DNA from 3 places in the Pseudoalteromonas sp. NZS71 genome. Region 1 is predicted to be linked to each of the others. Evidence: predicted binding sites of a transcription regulator. Region 1 holds the regulator's gene; each other region holds the start of a gene.
The links. Region 1 encodes sigma-54, which starts transcription at its own class of promoters, with help from an activator protein. Its sites were predicted from a motif close to GTTGGCACGNNNNTNGNNT; they were not measured.
Positions count from the first base shown of each region.

Region 2: I6E85_RS19625 (DUF2726 domain-containing protein) is a predicted target of sigma-54. The motif match lies at 1,566-1,584, and genes of this name have one in related genera.
Region 3: I6E85_RS17100 (TorF family putative porin) is a predicted target of sigma-54. The motif match lies at 1,966-1,984, and genes of this name have one in related genera.

Region 1 is NZ_JADYWS010000008.1:145,142-148,312, forward strand. Features, by position in the region: gene lptA (lipopolysaccharide transport periplasmic protein LptA) at 1-342, shown strand, start outside; gene lptB (LPS export ABC transporter ATP-binding protein) at 339-1,064, shown strand; gene I6E85_RS07410 (RNA polymerase factor sigma-54) at 1,134-2,633, shown strand; gene hpf (ribosome hibernation promoting factor) at 2,660-2,947, shown strand; gene ptsN (PTS IIA-like nitrogen regulatory protein PtsN) at 2,952-3,171, shown strand, end outside.
Region 2 is NZ_JADYWS010000043.1:9,428-12,598, forward strand. Features, by position in the region: gene I6E85_RS19615 (regulatory signaling modulator protein AmpE) at 1-99, opposite strand, end outside; gene mtnN (5'-methylthioadenosine/S-adenosylhomocysteine nucleosidase) at 100-807, opposite strand; gene I6E85_RS19625 (DUF2726 domain-containing protein) at 930-1,526, opposite strand; gene folE2 (GTP cyclohydrolase FolE2) at 1,643-2,563, opposite strand; gene arcB (aerobic respiration two-component sensor histidine kinase ArcB) at 2,796-3,171, shown strand, end outside.
Region 3 is NZ_JADYWS010000029.1:42,347-45,517, forward strand. Features, by position in the region: gene I6E85_RS17085 (M1 family aminopeptidase) at 1-299, shown strand, start outside; gene I6E85_RS17090 (Bor family protein) at 483-794, shown strand; gene I6E85_RS17095 (hypothetical protein) at 791-1,126, shown strand; gene I6E85_RS17100 (TorF family putative porin) at 1,181-1,867, opposite strand; gene I6E85_RS17105 (hypothetical protein) at 2,145-3,171, opposite strand, start outside.

The DNA.
Region 1 (3,171 bases):
CGTCTCGAAGTACATAAACGCGATGAACTTGGTGATAATAAGCAATTATTAATTGCCACTGGTAGCCCTGCCCACTTTGAAGAGAAGCAATCAGACGGCACGACTATGAGCGCCAGTGCTGACGAAGTACGTTACGATGTATCTAAGCGTTTTTTAACGCTTGTTGGTAATGCACAGGTATCGCAAGCAGGACAAAAAATAAATGCTAAAAGCATTACCTACGACATTGAGCAACAGCTAATCAGTGCCGAAAAAGATGAAAACTCAACTGACCGCGTTCATACAATTTTAGTACCCATTGAAACTAAAAAAAGTAAAAAAAGCGACAAAGGTCAACCATGAGCACATTAAAAGCAGAACTATTAGCAAAGAGCTATAAAGGCCGTGAAGTTGTAAAAAACGTTGGCCTTGAAGTAAAAGCGGGCAGTATTGTTGGCTTACTTGGCCCTAACGGCGCAGGCAAAACAACCACGTTTTATATGATTGTAGGCCTTGTGCCTAGCGATAAAGGTAAAATATCGATAGATGATAACGATATTACTCTTTTACCTATGCATAGTCGTGCTAGATTAGGCATAGGCTACTTACCGCAAGAGTCTTCAATTTTCAGAAAGCTAACTGTTTATCAAAACTTAATGGCTATTTTAGAAACGCGCAAAGAGCTAAATAAACAAACTCGAGAAGATACACTCGATAAATTATTAGATGAATTTAGCATACAACACATTCGCGATAGCCAAGGTATGGCATTATCAGGTGGCGAACGTCGTCGTGTCGAAATAGCACGTGCGCTGGCAGCAGATCCTAAATTTATATTACTGGATGAACCGTTCGCTGGTGTTGATCCAATTTCAGTATTAGATATAAAGAAAATAATAGAACATCTTAAAAATCGTGGGATTGGAGTATTAATTACCGACCATAACGTAAGAGAAACCCTTGATGTTTGTGAAAAAGCCTACATTGTTTCTCATGGGGAGCTGATTGCATCAGGTACTCCAGAACACGTATTAAATGATAAAACAGTACGCGATGTTTACTTAGGCGAGCAATTTAGGCTGTAACATTTACGCCATGTCTTTAAGCATCTGCTAGTATTAATTATAACAACATAAAAGGATTGTTAGAGATACATGAGGCAATCACTACAGCTGCGCATGGGCCAGCAACTTACAATGACTCCACAGCTGCAACAAGCTATTCGTTTGTTGCAACTCAGTACATTGGATCTCCAGCAAGAAATACAAGAAGCTCTCGACAGCAACCCGCTATTAGAGGTTGAAGAACAAGACTACTCAGAAGATGCTGCTGGCAAAAACGAGCAAAAAGCTGATACCGATGACATAACTGTTAGCGCATCTGCCGATGATGCTCCAAGCGAATACGAACAAGATAGTGGTGAAGCACTTGCGAAAGACACGCTAAGTGACGACATGGCTATGGATGTTAGCTGGGATGAGTACATGAGTGCCGCTCCTGCAGCATCATCGGGTCCAATGCCTGAAGATGAATCAATTTATCAAGGTGCCTCTACAGAGACGCTCCATGAGTATTTAATGTGGCAGTTACAATTAACGCCATTTAGCCCTACAGACGAAGCTATTGCTATTGCCATCGTAGAAGCAGTTGATGATTCAGGTATTTTAACACTAAGCTGCGAAGAGATTTTAGAAAGCTTTAATCAAGAAAACGAAGATGATAACGAAGTCGAACTTGATGAAATTGAAGCTGTATTAAAACGCATCCAACTGTTTGATCCTGTTGGTATTGCTGCACGTAGTTTACAAGAGTGTTTGTGTATTCAGCTTAATCAGTTTGATAAAGAAACACCTTACATTAATGAAACAAAAATGATTTTAACCGAGCATATTGATTTATTAGCTGCTCGTGACTATCGTACATTAATGAAGAAAACCAAGCTCAAAGAAGAAGAGCTTAAAGAAGTAATGACATTAATCCATACTCTTAGTCCTAAGCCAGCAGATACTATTGTAAGAGAAGAATCTGAGTATGTTATTCCAGACGTGTCAGTTAAAAAAATTAAAGGCCGCTGGGTTGTTGAGTTAAACCCAGATAGCATGCCTAAAATTCGTGTTAATAGCCAATACGCTGCAATGTCTCGCACTGTGAAATCGAGTGGTGACAGCCAGTTTATTCGCTCGCATTTACAAGAAGCTAAATGGTTTATTAAAAGCTTAGAAAGTAGAAACGACACACTTTTAAAAGTAACTAATTGTATTGTTAAGCAACAACAAGGCTTTTTTGAACACGGCCCTGAAGCAATGAAACCAATGGTTTTAAATGATGTTGCTGAAATGGTAGAAATGCACGAATCAACAATTTCGCGCGTAACAACTCAAAAGTATATGCATACACCCCGTGGTATATTTGAGCTTAAATACTTTTTCTCAAGCCATGTAAGCACCGAAAACGGTGGTGAATGTTCATCTACAGCAATTCGTGCACTTATCCGCAAATTAATCGCTGCAGAAAACTCAGCAAAACCATTGAGTGATAGCAAAATAGCGGATATATTGGCTGAGCAAGGAATTAAAGTAGCAAGACGTACAATCGCAAAATACCGCGAATCTCTGGCTATTCCACCGTCAAATCAACGTAAAAGCTTGATCTAAGACGCAAAAAAAAGAGGGTAATGCTTATGCAACTAAACTTAACTGGTCGTCACGTAGAATTAACCGATTCACTAAGAGACTATATTAATACCAAATTTGCGAAGCTAGAAAGACACTCTGATCATATTAATAATGTTCATGTCATTCTCGATGTAGAAAAATTAAATCAAAAAGCAGAAGCCACAATACATGTAAGTGGTGCTGAGCTATTTGCCTCTACGGAACATCAAGATATGTATGCCGCCATTGACTCGTTGATCGACAAGCTCGATCGACAAGTAATTAAACACAAAGAGAAGCTTGCTCGACACTAATATGATGAAATTAAGCTCACTTATATGCCAGGACTGCAGCAAAGCTGCGGTCCTTTTTAATAGCAAAAAAAGAATTTTAGAGTTCATTAGCGAACTTGCTCACGACAAACTTCCGTATTTACCGCAACAGGATATCCTTACTGCTTTAATGAGTAGAGAGAAACTGGGTAGTACAGGTATTGGCCGTGGCATTGCCATTCCTCATGGTCGAATGAGCGGTGCAG
Region 2 (3,171 bases), on a different contig from region 1:
AGGATGATACCAGCTAATAAGGGGAATAAAGCGCTCAGCAAGGAGCGCTAGTATGAAGGCAATAAAGTCCAAGTGGTTTTGAACAATATTGCTAAGCATTTACAGAGACACTGCAGTTAGCTTTTCTAAAAGTGCGACAACCATTTTAGATGAGTTGATTGATGCTGTTTCTAGGTATTCTTCAAATGATTGTGGTGACTCTTTACCTGCAATATCAGACATTGAGCGAATTACAACAAATGGTGTGTTAAGCGTAAAACACGTTTGTGCAATTGAAGCGCCTTCCATTTCAACGGCAAGCATTGTAGGAAAATCACTGCGTGCTTTATCGATACGCACAGGGTCACACATAAATGTGTCACCAGTACAAATTAAGCCAACAAGTGTTTTAACATCACTGATTTGTTCGATTGTTTGTTGTGCTGCTTCAACTAATTTAGGGTGAGCTGTAAAGCCTGCTGGCATTTGTGGTACTTGGCCAATTTCGTAGCCAAAAGCAGTAACATCTACATCGTGATGACGTACTTCTGACGAAATTACTACGTCGCCAACACTTAGAGAAGGATCGAATCCACCGGCAGAGCCTGTGTTAATTACGCAATCAGGTTTGAAGTTGTCAATTAGTAAGGTAGTTGCAATTGTTGATGCTACTTTACCAATACCAGATTGAACAAGTGTTACTGTGTTACCAGCCAATTCACCAGTATAAAAAGTGAAACCTGCTTTAGTTAAAATTTGTGGGTTTTGCATCGCTTCACGTAAAATTTTAACTTCTGGCTCCATTGCGCCAATAATACCAACATTCATAATGTTTAATTCCTGAGTTTGAATCACTTGATTATACGTGAAGTTAGCAATAAAAAACAAAAAAGCGAGCTTGTTTATGAGCTCGCTTTAAATACTTTTTAGGAGAGTATTTAATTTGGTTTTTAAATTTCAGCTAAAGCAGTTGTTTGTGCTTTGGCTTGAGAAGGTGAAAGTACCGCTGGCTTATGTGAGCGATTACGAACAGGGCGCTGCGTTTGTGTTGCTGCAGGCTTACCAAGTTTAAACATAATTGCATCGCGTACTTCAGAAGGACGGTAGCCCGATTTAACTTTCATACGAATATGTGGAATGCCCGCAGACTCTAGTGCACCGTTTACAAACCAGTCACGTTGAGCTTTGTGGCCATCTTTATTGGCATTGTTAACTAGGTCAACGGCCGCAACAATAGTTAGTTTTTCTTTATCGATCAATACAAAGTCGAGTTGCTTATTTTTAGCTTTAGCTAAAGCAGCACGTTTAGATTTAATAGAAAGACCTTGCTTACAGTCAATAACGTCAATTAACTTAACGCGACTAACAATTTTATATTGATCGCCTACAGCACGCTCGAGAAGATTTAAAAAAGCGCCTTCAACCTGCGTAAAAACAGTTTGCTTGCGGGTAAAAGGATACGGGTTTCCGCCATCGTCATTAAATTTTGACGCAACAACAGAAGCCCCGACAACTAATACTAGAATTAATAATAAAGCGAATTCCATACGGTAACTCCATAACAACAAATTGACACTGCTCAAATAAAGCAATTTACGTGCCTAAAAAGTATGAGTTATAAAATAATTACCAACTGTTTATAAAAGCTAAAACGATGTAGCTATTAAGCTTTGTATCCACCTTCAATACCTTTAACCGCAATAGCTACAGCATCGTGTGCATGGAGTGATTCATAATGATTTATTTGCAGCCAGTAATCGCTGTAATTATCTGTTTCTAATAAAGCTTTAATTTTACGCGCTGCGTCTTCACAAAACATAAGGTTTTGACCATTTAAACGAGCAAATTCTTGCTCGTCTTCGCGCTTTACTGCCGCTTGTACCGGTGTTTTAAGTTCAGCTTCGAGGGTGTTTATTAGAGTCACTACGTCAAATTCTTGAATATTGCTATCAAGCTTTACTTTTACGTTGGCAATAGAGCGCTGCGAGTGAGGTGTCGCTACAATGCCTTGTGTAGTGCCTAACCATTCGTGCACATCTTTTTGGCTTAAAGTTTCTTGGTTAAACTTTTCGTTAAACGCGTTTTGTATAAGCTGGCGTGCAAGTGCTGCAGAGCAAGGGCATGTTGAAGAATAGGTAACATCTACGGTTAGCTCGTAGCTAATAATGTTATTTTCAATTGTACTGGTAAGCACAACTGGGTAGCTTTTCCAGCCTGCTTTACCACTTAATAGTGATTTACGGCGTAGCGGTAATTCAAATTTAAATTCAATTTGTGCTTTATCGCTCAGCCCTTCGTGGCTAGTTATAAAGGTATCGAGTGCTTGCGCTATTGTTTGCGGATTGACTTGCTGCTCAGTCGAAAGCAGGTCAAGTGCTAAAAATAGACGTGACATATGAATGCCTTTGGCATCTTCTTTATGCAAATTTACAAATGCACGAGCTTTGGCATTTACTGTAACTGGAGATAAGTCTCGTGACTCAAAAATAAATGGCAGTTCGATTTCGCCCATGCCAACCCAGTCTAATTTACCTGTTTGTAAGGCGGGTGCAGTGTCTGCTATATCTGGCATATTGGTTTGCATGTGCGCTACTCGTATTTTGGAGATAATAAAGCGGGGCATTTTACACTAAATAATTTATTGCTGAAATGATGAGTTTAAGAGATGAGCAAAATCAAACATGAAAAATTCTGTTTTTATCGCACAACATGGGTAGTGGTAGGAGAAAAATGCTAAAATCTGGGAAAATGGTATGTTTATACATGCGCATTGCCTTCTTTATATTTAAGCACACAGCTAAGAGATAAAATTACGTATGACCGATTATTCTTTGAGCCCTTGGGCTCGGGTACTTTCCAGCTCAATAACGCGATTTGGTGAATTTAAAACCGCAGCTATTTGTTACACTTTATTTTTAACTGTATCTCTTATTTTATCGAGCATGTTTTATTATGTTGCGATAGGCGAATTACACCTTGTTGATATTTTGGCTGTGGTATTTTTTACGGCTGTAGTTTCTCCTTTAATTATAAGTGTATTACTTAATTCAATTCGTCAATTAGATGCCTCGTATGCTTATTTAGATAGCGCAACCAAGCAGGAAAAGCTCTTAAACCAAACCTTAAAAGACAACATTAGTCGTTTAAATATTGAAATTGATGAGCGTAAAATGGCGTTTCATGCCAAGCATC
Region 3 (3,171 bases), on a different contig from region 1:
TTGATAGCGAAGGTTTTTATACGGTAACACTGAGCGTTGAAGCAACTAAGCAGCATGCCGATGGACAAGGTGAAGAAACCGAGCAGCCGCTCGATGAGCTAATTGATATTGCATTATTTAGCGACGACCCTGAAAACTTACTAGCTGAAGACTTTGTTATTTACTCGCAAAAGCATCAAATAGTGTCTGGTACCAATACTATTGAGCTAAAAGTAAAAGAAAAACCATTATTTGCGGGGGTAGATCCTTACATTAAGCTGGTCGACAAAGACAGTAAAAATAATTTAGCTAAATTCTGACGTCTATTTATTTACTAACCACTTAAGTTTACTACTTTAAGGGCCGCATTTATGCGGCCTTTATGTGTAATAAACTGTATAAAACTTCATAGCGTTTCTACATATTCCCCACAGCTTTTTACGCTAATATTTTATGTTCTCTTATAAAGTTACCTTACTGGTATTTAGTTTATAAGGAAGAGTATGAAACCATTAATTATAGGGGCGATAGCATTAAGCCTCAGTGCTTGTTCTGCGGTAACCATTCAGCCACAGGCAACAGCAAAAATAACGAGCCAAGCTAATTTCGAAGATAGCCGCCCATTTTATTTATGGGGGGTAGTGGGTGAGCAGCGGGTAGACGTAAAACAAATATGTTCAAATACACCGGTTATTCAAATGCAGTCACAACAAACGTTTAGCGATGGAGCGCTGAGTTTAATTACGCTTGGAATATACTCGCCCCATACCATTAAAGTGTGGTGCCAAGAGCAAATACTAGGGGAGACATTATGAGCATCAAGCTATTTGCAGCCGGTTGCACACTGATTATTTTAACGGGGTGTACAAATATTTACTTTGATAACGGTATACAGAGCAAAGTAAGCAATAAAACGCTAAAAAGCTCACAGTGGCATCATAATTTTGCACTTGCGTTGTACGAGGGATCAGAGCCGTTAGATTTAACAACACATTGCCCACAAGGGGAGTGGCAAAGCGTTCATACGTATAAATCGTTTACTAATGGTTTAGCTGAGGTGGTTGTGAATCAAATCGGCCCAGCTTGGTACCCTAAAACAGTAGAAGTACAATGTAATAAGGTACCATTTAAAGCAAAACAGCTATAAAACGAGAAAAGGGCCAAAAGGCCCTTCGTGTCGCAGCAAGTAACACATTCTTTCTTATAAATTAAAGTCTACAGAATAAGCAACGTAAGCTTTAATATCTGAATCATCCATATCTGTATCAGATAAACCAAAAGTGAAACCATCTTTCGAAATTGATACACCGTAATCTAGAATATTGTCATCACCAATAAAGTCACCAGAGTAATGGCCTAAGTGAAGTGCCATTTCAGTGCCGTTACTGCCAACAGCAAAACCGTAGTCAGCTGTGAGGTAAAGTGAATCACCAAAGTCTGTACCATCACCACTTGCAGCTGATGTTGCAAGTACTGAAGCACCAAAGGTAAAGCCTTCAACACTGATGCTACCGTAAATTTCAGAGAAATCTGCGTCTGCTTCAGAAGCTGCGTCTGGGTAAGCGTAATAAATATAACCAACATCGTAGCTAACACTTTCGTTAATATCGCCACCAAAGCCTGCATATAAGTCAAGCTCATAGGTCATTTCATCGGCCCACGATGCGTTTGAAGCCCAAGTACCTGCATAAAAGCCCGATTCATTGGCGTAATCAATACCGCCTGAAATAGCTGCATCGCCCCCAGTTTGCTCTTGACCACGCCATAAGTAGTTTGATGTTGCCGCTGCATTAGCAGTTACTTCAGCATGTACGGCTGTTGACGTTAAAGATGTTGCGCCCATTAATGCTATAGCACTTATAGCGATGGTTTTTTTTAGTTTTAGCATGTCCATTTCCCGTTATATGATTTTTGCTCGCCAAGGTTTTTATTATGTAATCGGAACCTTTAGGCTGACGGCTTTTTATTGTTTAACTAACGGGATAATTGCACTGTATGTGCCAGCTTCATTATTTTTTATTAAAAATTATTTTTTATTTATTAAAAACATGAGCTTGAATTTTATGAATAGGGTGGGGATATAACATGAAGGAAGATGTTGCGCACACTGCTGGTGCATAAATTAACCTAGCCGCACCATAAAAGTACGGCTAAATTAGAAGGTTTTAGCCGAATATAGTGCGCATAAGGCTAATTGTTTCGTTTACGCTGCGACCTTTTTGTACTTCACTCACAATTGAATCACGTTTACTGCGAATGTGTTCAGGAATATCGTCAGCAGCAAGAGCACGGTCTACTAAAATTTCTGCAGACTCTTTACCTCTACGCTGAGTTTTACCTGTTGTAGTTGTAGTACGTTTAGGCTTGGTTAGCAGTTTAATGTAGTTAGAGTTATCTGGTGTTTTAGCATCAGCGTAGTGAAAGAAACATGGAATTAATGCTTTAATAGCAACCAATTGTTCTTCTAACTCGTTACTAGGTTTAGCCATTTTGTACCATGACATAGCTTGAATACCTTTTACGATATCTTGCCAGTAACGTTCAAAATCACTATTTTTAAGTTTAGAAACACCAAGGGCACCACATAATGCATCTAATCGATTATTTGTAATCGGAGTAAATAAATCAGGGCGACGCATTGCAAGCAGTCGTGTTGCAGGCGCAAGTGTTGGTTTTTCGTTGTTGTCGGTAAATATTTTTGAATAAGCAGCAACAAATTGTTGATACTCATATTGAGTAATATCACCTTCAAGTGGAATATTCACTAGTGCATCGTCAAAAGCACCTGGTAAATCACCAAGCATTTGATGGAAGCTCTTTGCACTTTTTGTAGATGCAAACCATTCAACGTCAAAGTTGTATGTGCTTGGATCAAGTGATGCCATGTGCTTACCGCTAAACGCAAGTAAGTCTTCAGGAATCATATCTTTAAGAGACTGTTCACGAATGCTTTTAATGTAGTCTACCAAACGAAGCTGTTCATCAAGTGCAATAACGTCTTTGTGTTGTTCTACAAATACACTTACAACAGGCCACGGAGCAATACGTAAAGTTTTAACCTGTAAAAAGCTGATAGCTGAAATAAGCTGATCGTGTAGCTTCTTAAGTACTGGTAACTGCTGTGGCTCTAGCAAATCGTAGTTCATACGATCTCTGCTTGCACTTAGCAATTCGTAACACCAAGGTAAAAAA